Regions from separate parts of the Rhodoferax sp. PAMC 29310 genome, predicted to be linked through region 2. Evidence: riboswitches for the same ligand, from Rfam matches in the RefSeq annotation. Region 2 holds a riboswitch; the other holds the start of a gene.
What was found. Region 2 has a riboswitch for glycine ahead of gcvT (glycine cleavage system aminomethyltransferase GcvT). Riboswitches for the same ligand answer to the same signal wherever they lie in the genome.

Region 1 (7,947 bases), 1.5 Mb from region 2:
GGTCTTTCGCCGCGCGAAGCCACCCACAAAGCCATGGGTCAGATTTCAGGCGCCATCGTTGGCGTGACCGTGGTGCTGATTGCCGTGTTTGTGCCGTTGGCGTTCTTCAGTGGCTCGGTGGGCAATATCTACCGCCAGTTTGCAGCCGTGATGGGCGTCTCCATTGCGTTCTCGGCCTTTTTTGCACTGTCACTCACGCCAGCGTTATGCGCCACTTTGCTCAAGCCCGTTGAGGCCGGCCACCACCACGAGAAAAAAGGCTTCTTCGGCTGGTTCAACCGTGGTTTCACCCGCACCACCAAAGGGTATGAGTCCGGCGTGGCCAAGTTGCTGCCGCGCGCGGGCCGTGCTTTGGTCATTTATGCGGCCATCGTCGCCGCTGCCGTGGTGGTTTATATGCGCCTGCCCACCTCGTTTCTGCCGAACGAAGATCAGGGCACCATGCTGGTGAATGTGCAACTGCCACCTGGCGCCACGCAAGAACGCACCCGGGCCGTGATGGAGCAGGTCGAAGGCTTCATGCTCAAACAACCTGAGGTCCAAAGCATGGTTGGCGTGCTGGGCTTCAGCTTTTCTGGCCAAGGCCAAAACGCAGCGCTGGCGTTTGTCACACTCAAGGACTGGGCCGAGCGCACTGCGCCCGGTAGCTCCGCCGAGGCCATTGCGGGCCGCGCTTTTGGCGCGCTGATGGGCATTCGCGATGCGTTCATCTTCCCACTGAGCCCACCGCCTATTCCCGAACTAGGGTCCTCATCAGGCTTTAGCTTCCGGCTGCAAGACCGCGCCGGCTTGGGCCGTGACGTGCTGCTGGCATCTCGCAACCAGTTGCTGGGCATGGCAGGCAAAAGCAAAGTACTGACCGGCGTTCGCCCGGACGGTCTGGAAGACGCGCCACAGTTGCAGCTTGACATTGACCGCGACAAAGCCAGCGCCCTGGGCGTGAGCTTTGATGCCATCAACAGCGTGATCTCAACTGCATTGGGTTCCAGTTATGTGAACGACTTTCCCAACGCCGGACGACTCCAGCGCGTGGTGGTGCAGGCCGATGCACCGGCCCGCATGCAACCCGACGACCTGCTCAAGCTGAATGTGCTCAACAACCAGGGGCAAACTGTGCCTTTGTCCGCCTTTACCCGCACCAGCTGGGTCAGTGGCGCCATGCAGACGGTGCGCTACAACGGCTATTCGGCCATGCGCATCAGCGGCAGCGCAGCCACCGGCTACAGCACGGGTGACGCCATGGCCGAGATGGAGCGCTTCGCCGCCCAGTTGCCACGAGGCATGGGGTTTGAATGGACGGGTCAGTCCCGCGAAGAAAAGCTGGCTGGCTCGCAAGCCATCATCTTGTACGGCTTTGCCATATTGGCGGTTTTCCTCTGCCTGGCGGCTTTGTATGAAAGCTGGACCATTCCTCTGTCGGTGATTCTGGTCGTGCCCTTGGGCGTGCTCGGTGTGTTGCTGGCCACCTTGCTGCGCAGTTACTCCAACGACGTTTACTTCCAGGTGGGCTTGATCACCATCATTGGTCTTTCAGCGAAGAATGCGATTTTGATCATCGAGTTCGCCAAAGACCTGCAGGCGCAAGGCAAGAGCGTGGTCGCCTCAGCCCTGGAAGCTGCGCATTTGCGCTTTCGCCCCATCATCATGACCTCTCTGGCGTTCACGCTGGGCGTGCTGCCACTGGCCTTGGCCACAGGCGCCGGCTCAGCCAGCCAGCGCGCCATTGGCACGGGTGTGATCGGCGGCATGATCACTGGCACTGTCTTGGCGGTGGTGTTTGTGCCCGTCTTCTTTGTGGTGGTGCGCAGTATTTTCAAAGGCAGTGAAAGGCAGCGGCGTTTTGACGCCGAACATGGCCAACACGCAGGAGTGATTTCTCATGATTAAGTCCCCCTCACGCGCGACGCCCCGGGCATTGGCGCCCCTGGCGGCCGCCCTGCTGCTGGCCGGTTGCAGCCTGATGCCCACTTATGAGCGCCCGGCTGCGCCCATCGAATCAACATGGCCCGAGGCATCCGTCAACCCCAGCACGGCCGGCGCGCCCGCTGCGGCTGACTTGGCCTGGCAGACGTTTTTCACTGACGCCACCTTGAAGGAGCTGATTCAGACGGCACTCACGAACAACCGTGATCTGCGAGTGGCAGTGCTCAACATTGAACAAGCCCGCGCCCAACTCGGCATCCGCCGCGCGGATAAATTGCCAACGGTGAATGCAACGGCTACGGGCTCCCGCGCACCTACTGGCTCAGGCGGCATCAACAGCACCTACACCGCCGGCTTCGCCGTCACCGCCTACGAGCTGGACTTTTTTGACCGTGTCGGCAGCCTGAAACAGCAGGCGCTGGCCCAGTACCTGGCCACGCAAGAAGGCAGCAAGACGGCACAAATCAGCCTGATTTCCACCGTGGCGCAAACCTGGTTGAGCCTATTGAGCGACGAGGCCTTGCTTCAACTCTCGCGCCAGACCCTGACCACGCGCGACGACTCCCTCAAGCTGGTGCAGCTGCGCTTCAAACACGGTGTGGTGTCTGAGCTGGACCTGCGCCTGGCCGAGTCGCTGCAGGCTGCCGCCCGAGTCACCTTGGCGCAACAGGAGCGCCAACGCACGCTGGACGAAAACGCGCTGGTCTTGCTGTTGGGCCAATCCTTGCCGCCGGCCGCCCGCGCCCAATTGGCAGGTACCAACCCAACGCCCTTGCAATTTGCCGTATTGCCTGCGGGCTTGCCCTCGGACTTGCTGACGCGCAGGCCTGACATCCGCCAAGCGGAACAGCAACTGGTGGCCAGCAACGCCAATATTGGCGCGGCCCGCGCCGCCTTTTACCCACGCATTTCCCTGACTGCGGGCGCAGGCACCGCCAGCAGCGACCTTGGCAACTTGTTCAAGGACGGGTACTGGGGCTTCACCGTGGCGCCCCAGTTAGTGCTGCCGATTTTTGATGGTGGACGCAACCAGGCCAATCTGGACGGCGCCAAAGCGGGGCGAGAAATCGCCGTGGCGCAGTACGAGAAAGCCATTCAAAGTGCTTTTCGAGAGGTGGCCGATGCCTTGGCTGCCAACGCCACCCTCGCCCGCCAGTTGCGTGCCCAGGAAGCCCAGTTGGCCGCGGAAGCCGCTCGCCATGGCTTGACGGATCTGCGTTACCAAAATGGTGCGTCCAGTCAGCTGGATTGGCTGGATGCCCAGCGCTCGCTGTTCAGTGCGCAGCAGGCACTGGTGCAAACCCGGCTCATCTACGCCCAGAGTCAGGTCGCGCTGTACAAGGCACTGGGCGGCGGGGCACCCACCATGCCTTAACCACAAACGCCACTTCGGCGCGGTTCTTGCATGTGCTGGGCATGCATGAATCCTTAAGAATCGTTGTAGTGGCCCCCGATCTGGCGGTGGAAGATCCGGCAGACGACCATGCCATCAGCCAGGCGGAGCGGTCGCGCAGTCTTCGCATCGGCTTGCTGGAAAACGGCTTCAATCTGGTAGCGGTGCTGCCCGCCGATGTATTCCTGCAGGAGCGAATCAATCAGCTTCAGCCCGACCTGATCATTGTGGATGCCGAAAGCGAGGCCCGTGATGCGCTTGAGCATGTGGTCATGGCCACCCGGGACGCGCGACGCCCCATCGTGATGTTCACCAACAACAATGACACCTCCCAGGTGCGCCATGCTGTGGCATCCGGGGTTACGGCCTACATCGTCGCCGGGCTGTCCAGCGAACGCATTCGCCCCATTTTGGACGTCGCCATGGCCCGTTTCCAGCACGAGCAGGCTTTGCGTCAGGAGCTGGCCGACACCAAGACTGAACTCAAAGACCGCAAAACCATTGACCGCGCCAAAGGCCTGCTCATGCAGCGCCAAAACCTGAACGAACAGCAAGCTTTCGACAAGCTGCGCAAAACCGCCATGGACAAGGGACTGAAACTGGCCGACGTGGCCCAGCGCATGCTGGACGTGGCCGACCTGCTCGCCTGAGGTGCAACGGCGGCCGGCGGCGCATCATTTAAGTCGAAGACCTCAAGCAAATCGCGCCGCCCCGGTGGTAAGGTCACGCCATGAAAACACAAATAGATCATCTGGTTGTCGTGGCCAAAACCCTGGAGTTGGGTGTGCAATGGTGCGAAGCCACCCTAGGCGTCACCCCCGGTCCCGGCGGCGAGCATGCGCAGTTTGGCACGCACAACCGCCTCATCAAAATTGCCACGCCAGCCTACCCGCTGGCCTACCTGGAAATCATCGCCATCAATCCAACCGCCTCGCGCCCCGCCAATGCGGTTGGCAAGCGCTGGTTTGACATGGACGACGCGGCACTGCAGGCGGCCGTTGCCAAACAGCCGCGTCTGGTGCACTTCGTGGTCAATACCGACGACATGCAAGCGGCCCGAATAGCGCTGAAACGCCAAGACATCGAACCCGGTCTCGCGGTACACGCCAGCCGCCATACCCGCAAAGGGGTGCTGCAATGGCAAGTCACGGTGCGTGAAGACGGGCAACGCCTGTTTAATGGCGCACTGCCCAGCTTGATTCAATGGGGCAAGCCTGACGCGGAAGAGCCCTTGCGCCTGCACCCGCGCAACAGCCTGCCCCGTTCTGGTATCTCGCTGCAAAGCATTGCCGTGACCCACCCCACCGCGTCCAAACTGCAGGCTGCGTATGACGCACTGGGGCTCACCGGCATTGCCGTCGAAGAGGGTCCCGCCAACCTCATTGCCACGTTGAAGACCCCCAAAGGCTTGGTGCAACTGGAGAGCCAAGGGGTTTAAGAACCAACGCAGCCCGAAGTCTGGCGGCAGTGAAATATTTCCGCCGGTCACTTCATCCAACCCGCTAGAATCCTGTCCGGCAGGAGAGAGAGCGTCCCAGACGCTCCACCGAAGGCGCAAACTCCCATGAACGCTCAGGTACACCCTCACCGGTGACGTACTGCCACCATTTGTAAACGCCGTCTGGAGAGCCATCGCCACCCGCAAGGTGTCGGCGATGCACCGAAGGAGCAAGCTCCGCAGTCCACTGCGGTGTGAATCTCTCAGGTACCAAGGACAGGGGGAGCGGCATCCGGGCAGCGCCCTGGGTGCTATTTATTCCATAGTGCACTCTGCAGGTTCTGCCTGGGCTAGACCCCGAAAAGGTTATCCATGCGTATCATCGTTCTTGGCAGCGGGCTTCTTGGCGTCAGTTCAGCCTATTACCTCTCCCAACAGGGTCATGAAGTCACCGTGGTGGACCGCCAGTCCTCCCCGGCGGCGGAAACCAGTTTTGCCAACGGCGGGCAAATCTCGGTCAGCCATGCCGAGCCTTGGGCCAACCCCGGCGCGCCCATCAAGCTGCTGCAATGGCTGGGCAAAGAAGACGCGCCACTGCTGTTTCGCCTGCGGGCCGACATGCGCCAGTGGATGTGGGGATTGCAGTTTCTACGCGAGTGCACACCGGCGCGCACCCGCCACAACATTCAGCAAATCGTGCGCCTGGGCACTTACAGCCGCGACACATTGCAGCAACTGCGCCGCGACACGGGCATTGAGTACGACCAGCGCACGCAAGGTATTCTGCATTTTTACACCTCGCAAAAAGAGTTTGACGCCGCTCTGGCACCCACCGAGCAAATGCGCGAACTGGGGTGCGAGCGCAACATCGTGAGCGCCGACGAGGCCGTTCGTCTGGAGCCCACCCTGGGCCATATTCGCCCACAGTTGGCCGGTGCCACCTACACCGCCGAAGACGAGTCGGGTGACGCCAATCGCTTTGCCCGCGAGTTGGTCAAACTGTGCGAAGCCAATGGGGTGAAGTTTTTTATGAACCACACCATCACCGCCTTGCGCGAAGCGGGTGGACAGATTGACCACGTGGAGGCCACCGACAACGAGGGCCGCTTCCAGCGCCTGTACGCAGACTCATACGTGATGGCCATGGGGTCTTTCAGCCCGTTGTACCTGAAGCAGCTCGGCATCAAACTGCCTATTTATCCCGCCAAAGGCTATTCGGTCACCATGCCCGTGAAGGACGCCAACATGGCGCACCAGGTCAGCTTGACGGATGATGAATTCAAACTGGTTTTTTCACGCCTGACGCCGGTGAATGGCGACGGCACCGACCGCTTGCGCATTGCCGGCACGGCGGAGTTCAATGGCTATGACCGCGACCTGAACCGCATTCGCTGCGAAGCCATCGTCCGCCGGGTGGAGCAACTGTTCCCCGGAGCCGGCGACGCCACCCAAGCCAGTTTCTGGAGCGGCCTTCGCCCCGCTACACCCAGCAACGTGCCGCTGATCGGCAAAAGCAAGCTGCCCAACCTGTTCCTCAACACCGGCCACGGCACGCTGGGCTGGACGCACGCTTGTGGCTCCGGCAAATCCATTGCCCGCATCGTGAGTGGGTTGACGCCCGAAGTGGACTTTGCGTTTACCCAAGGCTGAGTCATGGTCGACCTTGCCAGGATGGTGCACCGCACCATCCTCGTGCTGATTCACACTTAGACAAGAAATTGACACCTAGCCCTTGTCCGATATGCGGAAGAAGCTACATATTCGATAGCAACTCACTCTCAAAAAAGTTGGCACAGTGATTGCTTAGACATTGATACGACCAAAGTAGGTCACCAGACGGGTTGAGTCCAAAGGCGGATTCAACCGGTCGATCCGGACAAAGGCGTCCCCACCTGCACGCGGCTTGCACCAAGCCCCGCGCAGCGTGAGGACGCCTTTTTTTGCTTTTCGTTTGTTTTTAAACCTTGGAGAAGACACATGACTGACTTACTCGCCAATTCACTGAGCCGACGGACTGTGCTGCAATCGGCCGCCGTGGGCGCCATCGGTATCAGCCCCGCGCTGCGCTCGGTGGTGTACGCCGGTGGCTCTGACGCGCCAGAAAAAACCGAGGTCAAGATTGGATTCATTCCCCTGACCGATTGCGCCAGCGTGGTGATGGCCTCCGTGCTGGGGTTTGACAAGAAATACGGCGTCAAGATCATTCCCAGCAAGGAAGCGTCTTGGGCGGGTGTGCGCGACAAGCTGGTCAATGGCGAACTGGACTTTGCCCACGTGCTTTACGGTCTGGTCTACGGCGTTCACCTGGGCGTGAGCGGGCCCAAAAAAGACATGGCCGTGCTGATGACGCTGAACAACAACGGCCAGGGCATCACCCTGTCCAAGGCCCTGGCCGACAAGGGCGCGGTCGATCTGGCGGGACTGGTGTCCCTGATGAAGAAAGAACCCCGCGAATACACCTTTGCCCAAACTTTCCCCACCGGCACCCACGCCATGTGGTTGTACTACTGGCTGGCCTCGGCCGGAGTGAACCCGTTCAAGGACGTGCGCTGCATTGTGGTGCCCCCGCCCCAAATGGTGGCGAATATGCGGGTCGGCAACATGGACGGCTTCAGCGTGGGTGAACCCTGGAACCACCGCGCCATCATGGACGGGATTGGTGTATCCGCTGCCACTTCGCAGGACGTCTGGAAAGACCACCCCGAGAAGGTGCTGGGCACCACGTCAGAGTTCGTCAAGAACAACCCCAACACCGCCCGCGCAGTCACCATGGCGATTCTGGAAGCCAGCCGCTGGATTGACGCCAGCCTTCAGAACAAGCTGAAGATGGCCGAAACCGTGGCGCAGAAGTCTTACATCAACACCGGGGTCGACGCCATCAACCAGCGCATTCTGGGCCGCTACCAAAACGGCATGGGCAAAACTTGGGACGACCCCAATCACATGAAATTCTTCAACGACGGCGCGGTGAACTTCCCCTATCTGTCAGACGGCATGTGGTTTCTAACCCAGCACAAGCGTTGGGGCTTGCTGGACGCCCACCCTGACTACCTCAAGGTGGCCAAGGAGATCAACCAGATTGACCTCTACAAGCAGGCCGCCTCAGCACTCAAGATCAACGTGCCCAAAGACGTGATGCGCACCTCCACCCTGATGGACGGCGTGGTATGGGATGGCAAGGACCCCAAAAAGT
Region 2 (7,947 bases):
GCCAACGAGAAGCTGATTGCCAACCTGCAGCGCATTGAAGGCGCCATGGACAAATCCATGGCCCGAAGCGACGACCAGTTGGCCTACTACGTGGCGCAAGCGCGGGAAATCATTGACCTGAGCCTGATGTCGCAAAAAGAGATTTTTGAAGAACTGCGCCAGTTGCCGGGCAAGCAGGCTGCGCCGGCTGAAGAGGTCGCGTGATGGATGACATGGACGAAAGCGGCGAGTCCACGGCGCCCATTTGGGCGGTGTTTGGCGACCTGATGTCGGGCCTGTTGGGTGCGTTTGTGCTGATCCTGGTCGGCGTGCTGGGCGTGCAGATGGAGCTGGCCTCGCATCTGGATGCCGAGGTGAAGCTGCGCCAAATGGAGGAGCAGCGCCGCATCACCCTGGAAAAGGCGTTGGCGGTGCCGCTGGCTACAGGGCGCATCACGCTGAACAACGGGCGCATTGGCATCAGCGGGCAGGTGTTGTTCTCACTGAACTCGGACCAGTTGCAGCCGGAGGGGCGGCAACTGCTCAATAGCTTGGTCACACCACTACAGTCGTATTTGACGTCGCGCAATGAAATGCTGATGGTGAGCGGCTTTACCGATGACCGCGCCATTCGCGAAGGCAACAGCCGTTATATCGACAACTGGGAGTTGTCTGCCCAACGGGCCTTGACGGTGACCCGCACCCTGATAGACGAAGGCATGCCCTCGTCGCTGGTATTCGCCGCCGCCTTCGGGGCTGAGCAGCCCGCCACGCCCAACGTGGACGAGGCCGCGCGCACGCAAAACCGGCGCGTGGAAATGGCACCGGTTCCCAAAACCAGTAATTCGCCCACCCTGGCCCCCGCACCCAAATTCTTGCTCAAACCATGAGTGAACTCCATCACAGCAATACAGAGCTTGCAGGGGCCAAGCCGCCTCTGGACGCCCGCGCTGTGATGTCGGCCCTGCGACAAGCCGGCGCCGCTCGGTGGGACCCGGTGCGTCTGCACTACCTGCAGGCCTTGGCACAGCGGGCCGATGCGGAGGCAGGACGGGTCAAGGAGCTGCTGGAAGCCCGCTTGGACAACGCCGTGGCCGCATTCAAGGCCCGGTTTGACCGCGCCTTGAACGACGCCCAAGGTGCGGTGGACCACGCCGTGCCAAACCACCCGCAGGCCGCTGCGGAGTTGCAGCGATTGCTCAAGGCCGGTGATTGCAAAGGGGTGGCTGTGCACATTGCCAGCCTGAGCAAGCCCGCTCCCCGCAGCGCCTTGGGCGAACTGACCCACTACATCGCCCAGCACGCGGCCGACGGCGCCGGGCAGAGCGGGGAAGTGATCAGCGGCTTGGGCCAGCAGCCCGAACTCAAAACCAGCCGGGTGTTCAGAAACACCTGGTCCAAACTCAGCGTGGATCGGCAGGTGGCCAAGGCGCTGGACCAGGCGCCCAAGAACGCCGGCCCCATCAACTCGCACATGCTGGTGCTGCGCTCATTGACGCTGATGCGAGACATCTCGCCCGACTACTTGAACCGCTTCACCTCCTACGTGGACACCCTGCTGGGGCTGGAGCAAACAGAAAAAGGCAAGGCGCCCAGCGCGCCCAAAGCCGCCGCTGGCGACGCCGCCAAAAAAGCCAAACCCCGGCGCGCCAAGGCCAAATGACGTAAAAAAAGCGCCGCACCTTGCGGCGCGGCGCTCTCTGGAGCCCTTCGCAGACCCGGGCAGGGCCTGCGTTTCGACGTTACTTGTACTCGCTCACTGGCACGCAAGAGCAGAACAGATTGCGGTCGCCATAAACGTTGTCCACCCGGCCCACGGGCGGCCAGTATTTGACTTGCTTGAGTGTGGCGAGCGGGAAGGCGCCGACTTCGCGCGAATAAGGGCGGTCCCAGGTCTCGCCCATCAGTGACGCGGCCGTGTGGGGGGCGTGTTTGAGGGGGTTGTTGTCCTGGGGCCACTCGCCGCGCTCGACCTTAGCGATTTCTTCACGGATGGCGATCATGGCGTTGATGAAACGGTCCAGCTCGTCCAGCGTTTCGCTCTCAGTAGGCTCGACCATCAGCGTGCCCGGCACGGGGAAGCTGAGGGTGGGCGCATGGAAACCGTAGTCCATCAGGCGCTTGGATACATCTTCGGCCGAGATGCCATTGGCGCCGCCGCTGGTTTCCTTCAAAGGCCGCAGGTCCAGAATGCACTCGTGCGCGACATGGCCGTTGGCGCTGGCGTACAGCGTGGGGTAGTGGTCTTTCAGACGGGCGCTGATGTAGTTGGCGCTCAGGATGGCGATCTCGGTTGCCGATTTCAGGCCCTCGGCGCCCATCATGCGGCAGTACATCCAGCTGATCGGCAGCACCGCTGCATTGCCCAAAGGCGCCGCAGACACCGCGCCCACGCCATGGCTGGGCACACCGCCGGTCACGTGGCCGGGCAGGTAGGGCACCAGATCAGCTACCACACACACCGGGCCAACACCGGGGCCGCCGCCGCCGTGGGGGATGCAGAAAGTTTTGTGAAGGTTCAGGTGACTCACGTCGCCACCAAACTCGCCGGGCGCAGCCACGCCAACTAGGGCGTTCATGTTGGCACCGTCCACATAGACGCGACCACCATGCTCGTGCACCAGGGTGCAGAGTTCTTTCACGCTGGTCTCAAACACGCCGTGCGTGCTGGGGTAGGTGATCATCACGGCGGCCAAGTTATCGCTGTGTTTTTCGCATTTGGCTTTCAGGTCAGCCATGTCCACGTTGCCTTGGGCGTCGCAAGCGGTCACAACCACCGTCAGGCCGACCATGTGGGCGCTGGCGGGGTTGGTGCCGTGCGCGCTGGAGGGAATCAGGCAGATGTTGCGGTGGCCTTGGCCGTGGGCCTCATGAAAGCCTTTGATGGCGAGCAAACCGGCGTACTCGCCCTGTGAGCCGGCATTGGGCTGCAGGCTGATGCCAGCATAGCCTGTGGCCTGACACAACCAGGCGCGCAATTGCTCGTCCAGCTCTAGGTAGCCCAGCAATTGACTGCGCGGCGCAAACGGGTGAATGCGGGCGAACTCGGGCCAGGTGATGGGAATCATCTCGCTGGTGGCGTTGAGCTTCATGGTGCAGCTGCCCAGCGGAATCATGCTGCGGTCCAGCGCCAGATCTTTATCGCTCAGGCGGCGGATGTAGCGCAGCATGCCGGTCTCGGAATGGTGCGTGTTGAAGACCGGATGGGTCATGAAAGGGCTGGTCCGGCGCAGCGCGGCGGGCAGCAGATTGTCCAAACCTTGTTCAAACGCGGCCACGGTGGGCAGGGCGGCGCCGTCTTTGGCGAAGAAGCCAAACAGCTCTTCCACGTTGTCACGGGTCGTGGTTTCATCGAGCGAGACGCTGAGAGAAGTTGCAGAGACTAAACGCAGGTTGGCGCATGCAGAAAGTGCGCGAGCGGCTATTAAATCAGTAGCGTCGTCGGTTTGGATGGTGAGCGTGTCAAAGGCGCTGGCGTGGGCCAGGGTGTAGCCCATGTCTTGCAAACCACGCGCCAGAATGGCGGTGAAGGTGGCCACGCGCTGGGCAATACGGACCAGGCCTTGAGGTCCGTGGTAAACCGCGTACATGCTGGACACCACCGCCGGCAAGACCTGTGCAGTGCAAATGTTGGAAGTGGCTTTTTCGCGGCGAATGTGCTGCTCGCGGGTCTGCAATGCCAAACGGTAGGTGGGGTTGCCGTGCACGTCCACACTCACGCCGACCAAGCGGCCGGGCAAAGAGCGTTTGAATTCGTCGCGGCAAGCCATGTAAGCAGCGTGTGGGCCGCCGTTGCACAAAGGCATGCCAAAGCGCTGGGTCGTGCCCACAGCAATGTCAGCACCCAGCTCGCCCGGGGGCGTTAGCAGGGTCAGCGCCAGCAGGTCGGCGGCCATGATGACCACGCCGCCTTTGGCTTTGTAGGCCGCAATCCATTCCTTGTCATTGCGCACCACACCGCTCACGCCGGGGTATTGCAGCAGCACGGCGAAGCTGTCCTCAGCCAAGCCTTCGTCACCGTTGCACACCTTCACAGTGATGCCCAGCGGCTTGGCGCGAGTCTGTATCACTTCCAGCGTTTGTGGCAGCACCTGGTCGTCCACCAGGAATGTCATGGACTTGGACTTGCCCACGCGCATGGCCAGCGTCATGGCTTCGGCAGCGGCGGTGGCTTCGTCAAGCATGGAGGCATTTGCCATGGGCATGCCGGTCAGGTCGGCCACCATGGTTTGAAAGTTCACCAGCGCTTCCATGCGGCCTTGGCTGATCTCGGCCTGGTAGGGCGTGTAGGCGGTGTACCAGGCGGGGTTTTCCAGGATGTTGCGCAGAATCACGCCCGGCGTGTGGGTGTCGTAATAGCCCTGGCCGATGTAGCTCTTGAACACATGGTTCTTGGCCGAAATCGCCTTCAGCTCGGCCAGCGCGGCGGCTTCCGTGATGGCTGCAGGAATGTTCATAACGGATTGGCGGGCAATGGAGCGCGGCACGATGCCGTCAATCAGATCGCGGCGCGAGGCCGATCCGACGACTTTCAGCATCATTTCTTCATCTGCCGCTTCAACACCAATATGGCGGGCGATAAATTCGGAGGTGTTTTCGAGTGTTTTTAGGGGCAGGGGAGATTGCATCGACATGAGGACTCACAAACCGTTCGCCTCAAGCCTGTCGAAGGGCGAGCGAAACAAGGGGGGGAATGGGCTACGACAGGCTCAGCCGGCGCGGGCCGCAGCCCGCAGCCCTATTTAGGCGCCAGCGGAGAAGCTGGTGTAGCTGGTTTCGTCCATCAGGGCGTCCAGCTCGGCCGGGTTGGACAGCTTGACCTTGAAGAACCAGCCGGCGCCCAGTGGGTCGGAGTTGGCGAGAGCTGGGTCAGCGCGCAGGGCTTCGTTCACCTCGATGATCTCGCCGGTGACGGGCATGTAGACGTCAGCGGCGGCTTTCACGGATTCGACGACGCCGGCAATGTCTTTGGCAGCAAAAGTGGCGCCGACTTCGGGCAGGTCCACAAACACCACATCGCCCAAGGCATCTTGCGCGTGGTGCGTGATGCCGACGATGGCGGTGTCGCCGTCAATGTTCAGCCATTCGTGGTCAGGGGTGTACTTGATGGTCATGGAGGCGCTCCTAAAAAATGATGAAAGGTGTCAGTCGTTGAAACAGTAAAAATTCTGTGTGGGCTTTAACCCTGGCTTTTAGCCGCGGAAGTAGTTGGTGGGCACAAACGGCATGGCCACTACCTCCATGGGCACGGCCTTGCCGCGCACCATGGCGTTGATCTTTGTGCCCAGCGCGGCCAGTTCAGGCGGCACATAACCGATGGCCACTGGCTTGTCGATGGTGGGGCCCAGCAGGCCACTGGTCACTTCGCCAATGCGGTTTCCAGCCAGGTCTTGCAATTCGGTGTGGTCACGCACGGGAATGCGCTCCAGCGCCATGAGTCCCACACGTTTTCGGGTTGCAGCGCCCGCGCCACCTGCGAGTTGCGCTAGTATTTTGCTAGCCCCCGGAAAACCGCCGGCACGGGCGCCATCAGTACGTCGCACCTTTTGCATGGCCCAGTTCAGAGTCGCCTCGACGGGCGTGGTGGTGGTGTCAATGTCGTTGCCATACAAGCACAGACCGGCTTCCAGGCGCAGCGAGTTGCGCGCACCCAGACCAATGGGCTTCACTTCAGGCTGGGCCAGCAGGGCGTGGGCGAGGGCGTTGGCGTCGCTCTCGTGCACGGAGATCTCAAAACCGTCTTCTCCGGTGTAGCCACTGCGGGTTAAAAAGACGTGAATGATTTTTGTGCCAGCGTCTACTTTGAAGTTGCCGCCAGTCATGAACACCAAGTTTTCCACGCCGGGCGCCAGGCGAGACAAGACGGTGACGGCCTGTGGGCCCTGCAGTGCCAGCAAGGCCATCTCAGGCATGGGAATCACCTGGCAACGCTCGCCGATCTTGGCCTGGATGTGGGCAATGTCTCCGATCTTGCAAGCACCGTTGACGATGACAAAAATCTCGTCATCGCCTTTGTTGAAGAACATCAGGTCGTCAATGATGCCTCCGTCGTCATTGAGCAGCAGACCGTAGCGCTGTTTTCCCACGGCCAGATCGATCACGTCCACCGGCATCAGGGTCTCAAAAGCGGCGGCGGCGTCAGGGCCCACCAGACGCAACTGGCCCATGTGGGACACATCAAACAAGCCGGCGGCCGTGCGGGTGTGGTGGTGTTCGGCCATCAGGCCGGCGGGGTACTGCACGGGCATGGAATAGCCGGCAAATGGCACCATGCGGGCGCCCAGCGAGACATGCAGATCATTCAGCGGAACACTAAGCAGCGCGGCAAGAGGGGGTGTGGTGGCAGTCATCAGCGAACTCCGGTTCGGGCGCGTGGCGCCCAGGGGCGTATCCAAATCCGAAGGTTTGACGCGATGTCAAACCCCTGGCCTGTGCCCCCGCTGTCCGCTCTACCTGAGAGATTCACCGGGCCAACGTCAACCCGGGTGGGCTGGCAGACTGCGGTTTGCTCCTTCGGTGGGCCAAATCCGGTTTGGCCTCTCTCCAGTGGGGAGACGCGCTGGGTGGTGACACCCTGACGCGCTTGTCAGTCCTTTTGCCTGAGCGTTCAAACCGCTGCAATCAGCGGTTCTGCGCCTTCGGCGGCTTTCTCTGGGAAAGCTCTCTCCTGACGAGTCGGAATTCTAATGCAGGCCGGCAGTGATCGATCTCAATCCGTCCAAACTGCCTTGGATTCCCACTGGGTCACCCAGGCGGGAATTTGGTTCGCTGGCATCGGGCGGGCTATCCCATAGTCTTGTGCCATTTCGCAGCCCAGCGACAGAAGCGCTTGGCCCTGGGCAGCCGTCTCAACCCCTTCGGCGACCACGTTGCGTCCAAAGGCCTGGGCCAGGCCTATGACGCCCTTGACGATGGCGAGGTCGCTGGGGTCGTCTAGCATGTCCCGAACAAAAGTCTGGTCAATTTTCAAGGTTTGCGCCGGCAGGCGTTTGAGGTAGGTGAGGGAGGAGTGACCGGTGCCAAAGTCGTCCAGCGCAAAGCTCACGCCCAAGGCATGGCAGGCGTGCATGGCATCACAGACTCGGTCGTAATCTTCCAGTGCGCTGGATTCCAGCACCTCAAGGCCTAGGCGCTGTTGCGGCACGTCCGGGTGCTTGGTCAGAATGTCGCTCAGGCGTTCGGCAAAGCCGGATTGCTGCAACTGCGCTGCATCCAGGTTCACGCTCACTTTCACATCCAGTCCTTGTGCCAACCACGCGCTGGCTTGGCTCAGGGCGGTCTCAATCACCCATTCGCCGACCTCCATGCTGATTGGGTGGCCTGCCATGAGCGGCAGAAACGCTGCGGGCGGCAGCAATCCCTTTTCGGGGTGTTGCCAGCGGATCAGCGCTTCCACGCTAGTGACAACGCCCGACTGCATATTGACCTTGGGTTGGTAGTGCAGAACGAACTCACGGCGGTCCAGCGCGGTGCGAATGTTTTGGAGCCCTTCACGGCGCGACTGAATGGCCACGTCCTGCGCGATGTCGAACAACTGGTAGCGGTTTTTCCCCGCTTGCTTGGCGGCGTACATGGCCTGGTCGGCATGGCGCATCAGTTGGTCGGCGTCCGCCGGGTCTTGCGGATAAAAAGTCACGCCCATGCTGGCAGATACGCGAACAATGATGTGATCTTTTTCGCCTTGTTCGTCAGGCGCCGTCGAAACCGTCACAGGAACCGCTGCCGCTTGTAGCAGACGCTCCAGCACAGGAATGCCATCGTCGGGTTCTGACAGGTTGCTCAATACGGCCACAAACTCGTCTCCGCCCAGGCGCGTCAAGGTATCTCCCTCACGCAAGGCGATTTTCATACGACGTGACACCTCAATCAACAGCGCGTCCCCGGCGGCGTGCCCGTACTCGTCGTTGACCTCTTTGATGTTGTCCAGGTCCAGATAAACCACTGCCAATGAGTGGTTTTGGCGCTGAC

Region 1: linked by a shared signal. The riboswitch ahead of J8G15_RS07645 (D-amino acid dehydrogenase) and the one ahead of gcvT (glycine cleavage system aminomethyltransferase GcvT) in region 2 are both predicted to bind glycine.

What each region holds. Positions count from the first base shown of each region.
Region 1 is NZ_CP072852.1:1,666,686-1,674,632, forward strand. Features, by position in the region: gene J8G15_RS07625 (efflux RND transporter permease subunit) at 1-1,887, shown strand, start outside; gene J8G15_RS07630 (efflux transporter outer membrane subunit) at 1,880-3,298, shown strand; gene J8G15_RS07635 (ANTAR domain-containing response regulator) at 3,340-3,966, shown strand; gene J8G15_RS07640 (VOC family protein) at 4,047-4,754, shown strand; glycine riboswitch at 4,825-4,913, shown strand; glycine riboswitch at 4,928-5,044, shown strand; gene J8G15_RS07645 (D-amino acid dehydrogenase) at 5,127-6,404, shown strand; gene J8G15_RS07650 (CmpA/NrtA family ABC transporter substrate-binding protein) at 6,732-7,947, shown strand, end outside.
Region 2 is NZ_CP072852.1:183,202-191,148, forward strand. Features, by position in the region: gene J8G15_RS00905 (DUF802 domain-containing protein) at 1-204, shown strand, start outside; gene J8G15_RS00910 (OmpA family protein) at 204-869, shown strand; gene J8G15_RS00915 (DUF2894 domain-containing protein) at 866-1,642, shown strand; gene gcvP (aminomethyl-transferring glycine dehydrogenase) at 1,722-4,613, opposite strand; gene gcvH (glycine cleavage system protein GcvH) at 4,722-5,093, opposite strand; gene gcvT (glycine cleavage system aminomethyltransferase GcvT) at 5,172-6,329, opposite strand; glycine riboswitch at 6,410-6,536, opposite strand; glycine riboswitch at 6,557-6,659, opposite strand; gene J8G15_RS00935 (bifunctional diguanylate cyclase/phosphodiesterase) at 6,689-7,947, opposite strand, start outside.